Regions from separate parts of the Promicromonospora kroppenstedtii genome, predicted to be linked through region 1. Evidence: riboswitches for the same ligand, from Rfam matches in the RefSeq annotation. Region 1 holds a riboswitch; each other region holds the start of a gene.
What was found. Region 1 has a riboswitch for S-adenosylmethionine ahead of ACH47X_RS09710 (methylenetetrahydrofolate reductase). Riboswitches for the same ligand answer to the same signal wherever they lie in the genome.
Positions count from the first base shown of each region.

Region 2: it holds a riboswitch for S-adenosylmethionine, as region 1 does, so the genes downstream of both, ACH47X_RS03410 (LLM class flavin-dependent oxidoreductase) here and ACH47X_RS09710 (methylenetetrahydrofolate reductase) in region 1, are expected to answer to the same signal.
Region 3: it holds a riboswitch for S-adenosylmethionine, as region 1 does, so the genes downstream of both, ACH47X_RS15325 (aminotransferase class V-fold PLP-dependent enzyme) here and ACH47X_RS09710 (methylenetetrahydrofolate reductase) in region 1, are expected to answer to the same signal.
Region 4: it holds a riboswitch for S-adenosylmethionine, as region 1 does, so the genes downstream of both, metE (5-methyltetrahydropteroyltriglutamate--homocysteine S-methyltransferase) here and ACH47X_RS09710 (methylenetetrahydrofolate reductase) in region 1, are expected to answer to the same signal.

Region 1 covers NZ_JBIRYI010000005.1:112,422-115,677, reverse strand. The annotation lists gene ACH47X_RS09715 (carbohydrate ABC transporter permease) at 1-691, shown strand, start outside; SAM riboswitch class I at 786-902, shown strand; gene ACH47X_RS09710 (methylenetetrahydrofolate reductase) at 940-1,851, shown strand; gene ACH47X_RS09705 (Hsp20/alpha crystallin family protein) at 1,990-2,445, shown strand; gene ACH47X_RS09700 (golvesin C-terminal-like domain-containing protein) at 2,641-3,256, shown strand, end outside.
Region 2 covers NZ_JBIRYI010000001.1:784,813-788,068, forward strand. The annotation lists gene ACH47X_RS03405 (GH92 family glycosyl hydrolase) at 1-660, shown strand, start outside; SAM riboswitch class IV at 1,125-1,236, shown strand; gene ACH47X_RS03410 (LLM class flavin-dependent oxidoreductase) at 1,609-2,769, shown strand; gene ACH47X_RS03415 (rhodanese-like domain-containing protein) at 2,799-3,152, shown strand; gene ACH47X_RS03420 (PLP-dependent transferase) at 3,246-3,256, shown strand, end outside.
Region 3 covers NZ_JBIRYI010000009.1:23,489-26,744, forward strand. The annotation lists gene ACH47X_RS15320 (phosphotransferase) at 207-986, shown strand; SAM riboswitch class IV at 1,032-1,145, shown strand; gene ACH47X_RS15325 (aminotransferase class V-fold PLP-dependent enzyme) at 1,177-2,595, shown strand; gene ACH47X_RS15330 (hypothetical protein) at 2,599-3,195, opposite strand.
Region 4 covers NZ_JBIRYI010000006.1:58,588-61,843, forward strand. The annotation lists gene metE (5-methyltetrahydropteroyltriglutamate--homocysteine S-methyltransferase) at 1-1,719, opposite strand, end outside; SAM riboswitch class I at 1,728-1,831, opposite strand; gene ACH47X_RS10930 (Cmx/CmrA family chloramphenicol efflux MFS transporter) at 2,088-3,256, opposite strand, start outside.

The DNA.
Region 1 (3,256 bases):
CCCCACCGAGTGGCACTGGGACAACTACGTCACCATGTGGTCCACGCCCGAGACACCGCTGGCGCAGAACCTGATCTCCACCCTGGTGATCTCGCTGTGCGCCACGCTGCTCGTGCTCGCCGTGGCGCTGCCGGCGTCCTATTACACGGCACGGTTCCGGTTCCCGGGGCGGCTGTTCTTCCTGTTCCTCGTGATCGTGACCCAGATGGTGCAGCCCGCGGTGCTCACCTCGGGCCTGTTCCGCCAGTTCATCGCCCTCGGGATCCTCGACACGTGGGCCGCGATGATCCTGGTCAACGCGGCGTTCAACCTGTCGTTCGCGGTCTGGATCATGCACAGCTTCTTCGCCGGCATCCCCAAGGAGGTCGACGAGGCGGCGCAGCTCGACGGCGCCGGAACCTTCGCCGTGCTGACCAAGATCAACCTGCCGCTGGTCTGGCCGGGCATCGTCACGGCGGTCGTGTTCACGTTCGTCGCCTCCTGGAACGAGTTCGCGGCGTCGCTCGTGCTGCTGACGACGGCGGGCAACCAGCCGCTGTCCGTGGCGCTCACCAAGTTCGTGGGCCAGTACGAGACGTCTTGGCACTACGTGTTCGGGGTGTCCGTGGTGGCGATCGTGCCCGTGGTCATCCTGTTCATGATCATCGAGAAGCGCCTGGTGGGCGGCCTGGTGGCCGGTTCCGTGAAGTAGTGGGACGGCCCGGTCCACGCTCCGTGGACCGGGCCGTCTCGACCGCCGGACGAATTCTGTCCCAGTGCTGGACGGTCGCTTAGCATGGTGGCGAACCCCATCCAGAGCGGTCGAGAGTCCTGGCTCCCTGACACCGCAGCAACCTGCCGACCTGGTGCCGCGTCGCCGCGGAGCCGAGGACGCAAGGTGCTCACGCCAGGTTCGATGGAGCAGCCATGGTCGCCGAGCCGCACCCACACCGTCCCACCGTGTCGTTCGAGCTGATGCCTCCGCGTCGGCCGAACGCCGCGCCCAACTTCTGGGAGACGGCGCAGCGGCTCGTGGCGGCCCGTCCGGACTTCGTGTCCGTGACCTACGGCGCGGCAGGCGGCGACCGGGCCACCGCGCGCGAGGTGCTCGCGACGCTGCTGCGGGGCACGCCCGTGCTCCCGGTGGCCCACCTGACCTGCGTGGGCGCGTCCCGGGAGGACGTGTCCGAGGTGATCGAGGAGTTTCTCGAGGCCGGCGTCCGGTCCTTCCTGGCACTGCGCGGCGACCCGCCGCGCGACGAGCCGGACTGGAGCCCGCCGGCCGACGGCGTGCGGTCCAGCGTGGACCTCGTGCGGCTCCTGCGGCAGGTGGACGAGCGGCGGTGTGCCGCCGACGTCAGCACGGCGCTGCGCTCGGCCGCCCGGCCCCTGGCGATCGCCGTCGCCACGTTCCCGGACGGGAACCCCGGGGCCGGCACCACGCGTGAGCAGGAGGTGCGCCGGCTGCTGGAGAAGCAGGAGGCGGGCGCGAGCTTCGCGATCACCCAGTTCTTCTACCGCGCGGACTCGTACACCGGGTTCGTCGAGGCGGCCCGGGCGGAGGGCGTGACCATCCCGATCCTCGCCGGGATCCTGCCCACCACCGAGGCCCGCCGTCTGCGCCGCGTCCAGGAGCTCACCGGTGTGGCGGCGCCCGCCGAGCTCCTGCGGGACCTCGACCGGCTCACCGCGCCCGACGGCGCCGTCGATCCGGAGGCCCAGCACGCGCACGGTATCGAGTACTCCGCGGCGCTCGCGCGCGAGGTGCTCGACGCCGGCACGCCCGGCCTGCACGTGTACACCTTCAACAAGCACCGGCCCGCCCTGGACCTGCTCGAGCGGGTGGGCCTCACGGGCCGCGCGGCAGCCTGACGGATCGCGGACGAAGGGTTGGCACTCTCGGGTGTCGAGTGCCAGAATTGGAGCGTAGCCAGGCGGCGGCCGAGGTCGTCGCCGATCGCTGCGGCCCTGGAGGGGCCAGGGCCGCATCGTCATAGGAGGTGGTGCGCGATGGCTACCTACTGGGACCCGTTCCAGGAGATGGACCGGATGTTCAACACGTTCGCCGGCAGCACGCGACAGTCCGGTGCCATGCCGATGGATCTGTTCCGCACCGGGGACCACTACGTCCTCTCGATGGACCTGCCCGGTGTCGACCCCGGCACCATCGACGTCTCGGTCGAGGACCGGACGCTCACGGTCCGTGCGGAGCGTACGCAGCGCTCGGACGACGGCGCGCAGTGGCTCGTGCGCGAGCGGCCGACGGGCACGTTCGCCCGGCAGCTCACCGTCGGCCGCGGTCTCGCCCTCGACAGGATCGAGGCGTCGTACGCCGACGGCGTGCTTGCGCTGACGATCCCGGTCAGCGAGGAGGCGAAGCCGCGCAAGATCGACGTGGCCCACTCGGCCGGGTCGACGCCGATCGGCCAGGGCTCGTCCGAGGGGCGCCAGACCATCGAGCAGTAGCCCTCGCTCGCGGCGTCGGACGCCCGGGTCACCCCGGTGACCCGGGCGTCCGACATGTGCGGGGCGGCAGGGGCGCACCGGCATCGTGCGCAGGGTATGGCCCGGATGTGATGTACCCCGGGGTCGTCAGGTCGGCCGATACTACGGATGAAAAATCGGCACGTACCAGCGCGACCGACCCGTGGAGGCCCCACCGTGCACGAACACGACCACAGCTCCACCGACTGCAGTCCTGACAGCCGCACCTCGCTCGGGCGGCGCGAGCTGCTGCGCGGCGCCGTCGTCCTCGGCATCGGCGCCGCGGGCGCGACGATCGCCGCCCCGGCCGCGGCGGCGGCCGCTGTGGCTCCCGCGGCCCAGGGCAAGGCGGCCGCCGACGCCCCGCCGTCCCTGGCCCCGGACCCGGAGGCACCCGCCGACGCGCCGCCGGGCGCGCTGGCGGGCGTGGAGGTGGCCGCACCGACCATCGCGAGCTGCGCCACCTGGGGTGCCGCCGCTGCCCGCGGGACCATCGACACCGTCACCACCAACCCGAACAAGATCCTGATCCACCACACGGCGTCGGCCAACGTGACCGACTACTCGCAGGCCGCCGGGTACCAGATCGCCCGCGACATCCAGCAGTGGCACTTCGCCAACGGCTGGGTGGACACCGGCCAGCACCTCACGGTGAGCCGCGGCGGGTACGTCATGGAGGGGCGGCACGGCTCGCTGTCGCGGCTGCAGAGCGGCAGCGGCACGGTCGTGGGTGCGCACGCTCCCGGCCAGAACAGCCAGGCGATCGGCATCGAGAACCAGGGCACCTACACGA
Region 2 (3,256 bases), on a different contig from region 1:
GGCGACCTGGTGATCGAGGCGCCCGGGGCCGCCGAGCGGTGGTACGTCGCGGGGCTGGAGGTCGGTGGTGCCGGTGCCGGTGCCGGTGCCGGTGCCGGCCGGGCCGTGGCCGGGCCGTCGGTCGACAACGGCGACCTGGTCGGGGGAGCGACCCTGCGGTTCACACTGTCGGACGTGCCGACGGGGTGGGGTGCGGTGTCCGAGGGCGTCGGGGCCGAGGACGAGGGAGCGTCGGCGGCTTCGTCCGACGGCGTCGGTGCCGGGACCGGCAGCCCTCGGCCGTGGCTGCGCGCGGCTGGGTCCTGGCACGGGGCCGAGGGCGCGCTGCCGAGCCTGACCGACGGCGAGCTGGCGACGTCGTCCGCCGTCCACGGCACGCTGGAGTGGCAGCCCGCCGCCGACGTCGCGGAGGGTGTGCTGCTGCGTGCCTACACGCTGACCTCGGGCACGGATGGCACGGCCCCGCCGTCGGCATGGCGCCTGGTCGGGGACGACGGCCGAGTGCTCGACGAGCGCTCCGGCGAGGAGTGGCCCTGGCCGGGCCAGCTCCGTCCGTTCGTGCTCGACGAGCCAGTGCCGCTCACGTCCGTCCGCCTGGAGCTCCTCCAGGAAGGGGCCTTCTCCCAGATCGAGCTCCTCACGTCGCCGCGGGGGCGCTGACGACGTAGTCGCGGCGAGCCGGCGCGAAAGTGCGCTTCTACCCAGCCATTGGGCCCGAAAAACCTCGTGATTCCGGGCCCAATGGCTGGGTAGAAGCGCACTTCGCGTTCTCGGGGCGGGGGCGTGGGTGCGGCCGCGGGTCCCGCCCGCCGTCGGACTGGCCTGTCGCCTGCTGGTCCGGGGCGACGAGGCCCCCGGGGCGACGAGGCCCGACCGCGTCGGCGCGACCGATCATCCACTGGCGGGTGCCGGCCCAAGGTGCGCTTCTACCCAGCCATTGGGCCGGGAAGCACAGCAGGTTACCGGCCCGATGGCTGGGTAGAAGCGCACCTTCGCGAGCCACCAGATCCCGGGATGTGAGATCTGGGCAAAGATCGTTGACTTCTATGGGTTCCATTCGTATCTTCTTGGACATCGAGATTTACCGCATCAATCCGATCGGAAAAATGTGGATAGTTTCGGCAGGTCATGAGTTCCGACACGAAGCCCCGGCTGGTCGGACGGCAACCCCCCGCGCGGGTGGGTGCCCCGGGTGAGGACCAGGTCCACCGCCGTCGGCGGATGACAACACGCGTCGCTCGCCGATGGGCGAGCAGGTGAGGAGAACGACGATGACCCGGAGCGCTGCCCCCGCCGTCCACGTGCCCCTGCCGACCCGGAACGTTTGCGCGCCGGCGAGTGCCGCCCCGCGCCCGAGCATGTGTTGTCGCTGACGCGCACCACCCCCGCGCGCTGACCGGCCCCAACCGGCCAGCCGCCCGGACCTGCTCTCGGCCTTCGCGCCGAGCCCTGGCCGCAACCGGCCCTCACGTTCCTGACCGGACGTCTCTTTCCTGCCTTCCGGCAGCCACGCCCCTCGGGCGACCCCAGTCGCCGTCGTGCACCCGCACGCAGCCCGGGGACCACCTGGGTGCCGTCGCGCAGCCGCAGCCCGAACGGAGCCCCGCCGTGCCGTACCCGCCGCAGCCCACGTCCCTGACCGCCACCGCCCTCTCGTCCCGTCCCGTCGTGCTCGGCGTGGACCTCACCTCCGCCGGCGCCCGCCCCGGTGCCCACCGGGCACGCGGCCCGATCGCCCCGTGCCCGTTCGACGGCGAGCGGTTCCTGCACCTGGTGCGGACCGCTGAGCGCGGCCTGCTCGACTTCGTGAGCCTCGACGAGGGCTTCCTGCTCCACCCCGGCCGCAGCCAGGTCACCGGCCGCCTCGACACGGCCGTCGCCGCGGCCCGCGCCGCACGGGTCACGGCCGGGATCGGCCTGGTCGCCGCCGTCGACACGGTCCATGTCGAGGCGGCCCACGCCGCCCTCGCGCTGAGCAGCATCGACCGCGCGAGCAGCGGCCGGGCCGGCTGGCAGGCCGTGCGGCAGGGCACCCTGCCCGAGTCCGACGACGCCTGGGCCACCCGCGTCGAGCTCGGCATCCAGTCGGTGACGCGGGTGTGGACCGGGCGTCCCGGCGGCGGGGCGGGCGCCGTGGAGCTCGACGCCGAGGGCCGGTTCCGCGTGGACCACGACGGCGTCCGGTTCGCCGTCCGCGGCCGTCCCGCCGGCGGCGCCCCGCTGCCGCGGACGCCCCCGCCTGTCGTGGTGCGCGTGCGCTCCGAGGCCAGCGCGGCGCTGGCCGGCCGCACCGCCGACGTCGCGCGGATCGCCGTGACCGACGCCGCGCACGCGGTCCGGCTGCGCCGCCTCGTGCGGGACGCGGCGCTGTCCGCCGGGCGCGACCCCGAGGACGTGCGGGTGCTCGCCGAGGTCTACGTGGTGCTCTCCACCGAGCGGGCCGGTGCCCGTGCCCGGCTGGAGCTGGTCGAGGCGCTGGAGGGCACTGCCTCCATGGGCGACGGGCTCGTGGTCGCCGACACACCCGACGAGCTGGCCACCCTCATCGCCGACTGGACCACGGTCGGCGCCGTCGACGGGTTCCTGCTGCGCCCCTCCTCGCTCAGCTCCGACCTCGACACCATTACCGACCACCTGGTGCCCGCGCTCCAGCACGCGGGCCTGTTCCGCACCGAGCGGACGAAGACCACGCTGCGCGGCTCGCTCGGTCTACCCGACGCCGCGACGGCCGCCCGCGAGCTGCCCACCGGCCGCCTGCTGAGCGCCTGACCACCCACCACGAACCCCGAGGAGACAACATGACCACCCCTGAGCTGCAGACCCCCGTCGCCGCAGGTGCCAAGGTCGCCGGCGGCGCCCTGCTGATCGACGTCCGCTCCGCCGCGGGCCGCGCGTCCGCGGGCGAGATCCCGGGCGCCACGCTCGCCGACCAGAACGACCTCGACGCGCTGTTCGGCCCGTCCGACAACCCGGCGATCACCCTCGACACGCCCGTCGTGATCGTGTGCGGCTCGATCAACGGATCCGGCCCGGTCGCCGAGGCGCTGGCCGCCCGCGGCTACACCGACGTCTCGCACGTCGACGGCGGCTTCCCCGCCTGGAAGGAGGCCGGCCTGCCCGCCACCGAGGCCGAGCCGAGCGCCGCGCCATGACCGGCTTCGCCAGCCGGCAGGTGCACGCGCGCAGCGCAGGCCGGGACGACGCCGGGCGTGCCACCGGCGCCCGGCACCGCGCCGTCGGCCCGCGTGGTCCCGCG
Region 3 (3,256 bases), on a different contig from region 1:
TCCATCGGTCGTGGCGGTAGCACCCTCGGCCGTCCTCCGCTGCTGCGGGGAACGCTGGGTTGCTGCGGCGTCGTCGTGCCACGTCACTCGGCCGCTCGGGATGGTCGCCGCCAACCCTACGACATGTGTCCGGTGGGTGGAACAGTGTCTCGACAGATAACCCGACCAATCTGGTGGGGAAGCCGATTCTCAGTACGGTGACGACCATGCCCGGGAACGAGGAACCGCTGACCGGTGGGAACATGTCCGAGGTCGTGCGCGTGGGGGACACCGTGCGGCGTTCCGCCGGGCCGTGGACGCCCACGGTCCACGCGTACCTGCGCCAGGTCCGGGACCGCGGCGTCACGGAGGTGCCGGAGCCGTTCGGGCTCGACGAGCGGGGGCGCGAGATCGTCTCGTTCCTCCCGGGCGACGTCCCGGGCTGGCCGGCCCCGGAGTGGCTCTGGTCCGAGGCGAACCTGCGCGACGCCGGGCGCCTCCTGCGCCGGCTCCACGACGCGTCCGTCGGCATCGACCCGCCGGGCGCCGTCTGGCGGCTACCCGCTCGCGAGCCGGCCGAGGTGATCTGCCACAACGACGCAGCGCCGTACAACATGGTGTTCCGCGCGGGCCGGCTCGCCGGCCTCATCGACGTGGACACGGCCTCACCTGGACCCCGCCTGTGGGACCTGGCCTACACCGCGTACCGCCTGGCCCCGTTCGCGGCGGACGCGTTCGCCGGGGTGTCCTACGAGGTCGGCCACCTGGATCCGCCGGTCCGGTTGGACGTGCTGGTCGATGCGTACGGAGCCGGGTGGTCACGCGTGGAGGTGCTCGGGGCGATGGCCGAGCGCCTGACGGACCTCGCCGCGTTCAGCGAGGCCAGGGCCGACGACGGCGGGCCGGCCGAGCTGCGCGAGCACGCCGCGATGTACCGCACGGACGCGGCCCGCGTCGCCGATCTCGCGGCCCGATCGGCTCGCCCAGCAGGTGGGACCAGCATCTGAGACATGCGTTGACAGGGCTTTTGCCCGCGGCACAGGATGGCCGCAGGTCATGAGCGCCAGCGTCAAGCCCCGGCTCGCTGGCCGGCAACCCTCCCTCCGCGGTGGGGTGCCCCGGGTGACGACCAGGCCGCGCGCACCCGCGCGCGGCAAGCGCGGGGGAACCTCCCCCAGGACTGTGCTGGAGGACGCCATGTCTGCTCCCACCATCAGCCGTGCCACCGCGGTGACCGGCCTCGCCCCGCTGCGGCCCGTGGTCGGCGGCGGCACGCTCGTTCCGCTCGTTGACGGCACCCAGGTCTCGTACGCGAACCTCGACGTCGCCGCGTCGGCCCCGGCGTTGCAGGCCGTCGCCGACCGCGTCACCCAGGTGCTGCCGCTGTACGCCAGCGTGCACCGCGGCGCCGGCTACCTCTCGCAGGTGAGCACGGCGCTGTACGAGACCGCCCGCCGCACCATCGGCGCGTTCGTCGGCGCCCGCGAGGACGACCTGACGATCGTCACGCGGAACACCACCGACTCCCTGAACCTCCTGGCAGGCTGCGTCCCCGCGCAGCCCGACGGCGAGCCCGGCCGCGTGCTGGTGCTCGACGTGGAGCACCACGCGAACCTGCTGCCCTGGCAGCGCACCACCGGCGCGACCGTGCTGACCGGCGGTGCCACCGTGGCCGCGACCGTCGCCCAGATCCGGGAGGAGCTGGCTGACGCCGCCGCGGACCGCCCGTTCGCTCTCCTGGCCCTGACCGGCGCCTCGAACGTGACGGGGGAGTCGCTCCCGATCGCCGAGATCGTCGCCGTCGCCCACGAGTTCGGCGCACGGGTGGTGCTCGACGGCGCCCAGCTCGTGCCGCACCGCCGCATCTCGCTGGAGTCGACCGGCGTCGACTACCTCGCCTTCTCCGGGCACAAGACCTACGCCCCGTTCGGCGCGGGCGTGCTGGTGGGCCGTCGCGACTGGCTCGACGCGGGCACGCCGTACCTCGCGGGCGGCGGCGCCGTCCGCCGCGTGCGGGTGGGCGGCACGGAGTGGCACGAGGGTCCCGCGCGCCACGAGGCCGGCTCGCCCAACGTGATCGGTGCGGTCGCCCTCGCGGCGGCGTGCGAGGAGCTCGCCGCGCTGGACCCTGCCGAGGTCGTCGCGCACGAGAACGCCCTCCGGCAGCGGCTCGTGTCCGGCCTGGAGGCCATCGACCGTGTCGAGGTCGTGCGGGTCTGGGCCGACGCCGTCGACCCCGTGGGCGTCGTGACCTTCACCGTGACCGGGTACGACCCGGGCCTCGTCGCCGCGTACCTGTCCGCGGAGCACGGCATCGGCGTGCGGGACGGGCGCTTCTGCGCGCACCCGCTGCTCGGCCGCCTCGGATTCGACGCCGGCGCGGTGCGTGCCTCGGTCGGTGTCGGCACCGCCGGCGAGGAGATCGAGCGGCTGATCGCCGCCGTCGGCAGCCTGGTGGCCGACGGCCCGCAGGCGGGATACGACGTCGTCGACGGGCTGTGGGTCGTGACCGACGACCCGCGTCCCGTGCCCGAGGGCTCGGGCCTGGCGGGCCTGCTGGCGACGGCCGCGCTCGGCTTCGACGAGGCGTTCGGCTGCCTCCCGGACGAGGACTGACAACTACAGCGCCAGCGCCACGCAGATGCCGCCCATCGTGAGGTCGAGGCCGATGCACCACAGCGCGAGCGAGCGGTTGACCACCACGTCGCGCCGGTAGTGCACCACGTCCCACCCCGCGTGCGCGGCGAGGGCGAGGCCCGCGAGGGCCAGTCCGACGCGTGGCTCCAGGAACAGGGCGACGGCGGCAACGCCGAAGAAGCCGGCCATCGCGGCGGCCTGCGGCCAGGTCGCGCTGCGGCCCCGGGCCAGCCCGATGCCGGTGAGCACGAGGCCCACGAGCACGAACGCGATCCAGCGTGGCGTGTCCAGCAGCTCGGACGTGACCGGGATCGCGGATGCCAGCAGCGCGACCAGCCACGCCGTCCAGCGCACTCCGGTCACCGCGGCGGCCAGGTAGCAGAGCGCCGCGACGCCGACGGCGGTGGTCGGGTCCTCGGCCACGGCGTCCTGCCAGGTGCCGCCGGCGATCGCCGTCCCGCTCACCAGCAGGCCGAAGCCGGTCAGCGCGCCGAGCACGACCCAGCCGGTGTTGGTGGGCCAGGTCCCGGTCCAGCGGCTGCGCCGTGCCGGGGCGGCCGCCTCGAAGGCCTCGGTCATGGTCCCGGTCTCCTCGTGTCCTCGTGCGCGGATACCCACTAGGGGTACCCAACCACGGGTC
Region 4 (3,256 bases), on a different contig from region 1:
GGGCCGGGAGACGTCGCCCCACAGGATCGGCGGCCGCACACAGCGCGAGCCGTACGACTGCACCCAGCCGTTGACGGTCGTCGCGAAGCCGTCGAGCTGCTCCGCGAAGTACTGCACCATGTCGTTGCGCTCGGGCTCGCCGTGCACCAGCACGTCCAGGCCCAGCTCCTCCTGCAGCGCGACCGTGCTCGCGATCTCCGCGCGCATCGCCGCCGTGTAGTCGGCGTCGGACAGCTCGCCCCGCACCCACGCGGCGCGCGTGCTGCGGATCTCCGACGTCTGCGGGAACGAACCGATGGTCGTGGTCGGCAGGGCCGGCAGGTTCAGCCGCGCCTGCTGCGCGGCGGCGCGCTCCGCGTACGGCGCGCGCCGCGTGTCGGCCGCGGTCAGGGCGGCGGTCCGCTCCCGCACCCGCGGGACGACGACGCCGGGCGCCTCGGCGCGGGAGCGCACCGCCGCGGTCGACTCGGCGAGCCGGTCGGCAACGGCCGCGCGGCCCTGGCTCAGGCCCGTGGCCAGCGTGGCGACCTCGGCGACCTTCTGGTCGGCGAACGCGAGCCACGACTTCAGGCCCTGCTCCAGGCGGGGCTCGTCGGCGACGTCGTGCGGCACGTGCAGCAGCGAGGTCGAGGTGCCGACGGCGACCGTGCCGGCACCGAGGCCCGTGCCGGAGGCGGCGAGCCCCTCCAGGACGGTGAGGCGGGCGTCGAGGTCGGCGCGCCAGATGTTGTGGCCGTCGATCACGCCCGCGACCACGGTCTTGTTCTCCAGGCCGGGCACGGGGCCGGCGGGCACGGCGCCGCGGACCACGTCGATCGCGATCGCCTCGACGTCGGTGCCGGCCAGCAGCGCGAGGCCGTCGCCGGCGTCGCTGCGCAGGTCACCGTAGGGCGCCGTGACCAGGATCGCGGGGCGCTCGGCGGCGTCGTCCGGGCCGGTGCCGGCGGGGGAGAGGTCGGTCGCCAGGCGCGCGTAGGCCCGGCGGACGGCGTCGGCCACCTCGTCGAAGGGGACGTCCAGCAGGTCGGTGACCAGGGCGGGCTCGTCGAGCTGCACCCACGGCGCGCCCGCGGCGGCCAGCGTGCGCAGCAGCTCCGCGTACGCGGTGACGACGTCGTCGAGCCGGTCCAGCGGGCGGAAACCCTCGGGGGCGTCGTCCGCCGCCTTGCTGAGCAGCAGGAACGTGACCGGGCCGACCAGCACGGGCCGGGTGACGACCGCCTGGCCGCCGTCGGCCGGGTGCGCCAGCTCGGTGAACTCGCGCACGGCGCGGTCGTCGACGAAGCCGATCGGGGTGTCCGGGCCGATCTCCGGCACCAGGTAGTGGTAGTTCGTGTCGAACCACTTGGTCATCTCGAGCGGCGCGCGGTCGCCCTCCCCGCGGGCGACCGTGAAGTAGGCCGCGAGCGGCAGGCTGCCCTCGTCCGTGGTGAGCCCGGCGAACCGCTCGGGCACCGCGCCCAGCAGCGCGACGGCGTCGAGCACCTGGTCGTAGTAGGAGAACGAGCCGGGGACGGCGGCGGTCCCGGCTTCCAGGCCCAGGTCGACGAGCCGGCGCGCGGTGGCGAGCCGCAGGTCGCGGGCGGTCGCCTCCAGCTCGTCGGCGGTGGTGCGCCCGGCCCAGAAGGCCTCGACCGCGCGCTTGAGCTCGCGCCTCCGGCCGATGCGCGGGTAGCCCAGGATCGTGGCGGTGGGAAGGTGCGGGTTCGTGACTGCCATGCGTATCAGCTCCATCGGACCTGGCGTTAGCACCTTGCCCCGAGATTGGCGCCTCGGAGGTAGGTTGCTGCGGTGTCGTTGAGCCAGGACTCTCGACCGCTCTGGATGATGAGATCTGATCGTAGGCATGCCCGGGATGTGGTCGGTAAACCGTCCACGCCTCGGGACGGCCTCGGGACCGGGTGGGACACGCGATAAAAAGTGTGCCAAGCGGTGCATGCGCGCAGGTGACCATGCACCTGCTGCCAGGTCCGTGCGTGGTGTGGCAGCAGGTACATGGTCGGTCGGAGGTAGCTGTTCGGCGACAGGCGGTCAGTGCTGGTTGGTCAGTGCTGGTCGGTGGGCGCTGGTCGTTCGATGCTGGTCGGTCAGCGGGCCGGTGCGCCTGACCGGCGTCGGGCCGTGACGAGCCGGAGCCCGACGGCGACGGCGACCAGCGCGGTGCTGACGATCAGCGGGCCTGCCGTCCCGGCCGTGCCGAGCGAGGCGCCGCCGAGCACGGGGCCGAGCAGGGCGCCGAGGTTGAGGGCCACGGTCGAGAACGCGCCGCCCATGGTGGGTGCGCCCTGGGCTGCCGCCATGCTGCGGGCGATCAGCGTGCTGCCCACCGCGAAGGACAGCGCACCCTGCACCGGGGCCAGCACCCACACGGCGGCGGGGCTGTCGGCCAGTGCCGCCCAGGCGATCCACCCCGCGAGCAGTGCGGGCCCGGCGACGTCGAGCAGGAGCCGGCCGCGGGTATCGGCGAGGCGGCCCGCCACCGAGACTCCTGCGAACGCGCCGAGCCCGAACAGCGCCAGCACCAGCGGTACGAGCGACGGGACGAGGCCCGCCCCGTCCGTGACGGTGACGGCCAGGTAGGTGAAGGCGCAGAACGTCGCGCCGTTGACCAGCGCCCCCAGGCCGAGGTGCCGCAGCAGGTCCGGGGACCGGAGGGTGCGGAGCTCGGCCCGGAGGTCGAGCCGGGGGCGCGCGGACCCGGGGTGGTCGGTGCTGGTCCGCGGCGGCGTCAGCCGGCCGACGGCGACCAGCGCCGCGGCCGAGAGCCCCGCGATGGCCCAGAGCGCGGAGCGCCACCCCCAGAGCTCGCCGAGCAGCGCGCCCGCGGGGACGCCGGCGATCAGGGCGAGCGTCGTGCCACCGAGGAGCACGGACAGGGCTCGGGCGCGCCGTCCGGCCGGGACGACCCGGGTGGCGGTCGACAGGGCGACCGCGAGGAAGCCGGCGTTGGCCAGGGCGGCCACGAACCGGGTGCCGAGCAGCACGCCGAAGCTGTCGGTCAGCGCACCCGAGACATGGGCCAGGACGAACACGGCCAGGCACGCGGAGAGGGTCCAGCGTGGGGCCAGGCGGCGTCCGACGGCGGCCGTGAGGGGTGCGCCCACCACCATCCCGACCGCGAAACCCGAGGTCAGGTAGCCGGCCTCGGCGAGCGAGACGCCGAGGTCGGCGGAGATACCGGGCACGAGCCCGGCGAGGACGAATTCCGAGGTGCCTTGCGCGAAGACCGCGACCGCGAGCACGTAGAGCAGGACAG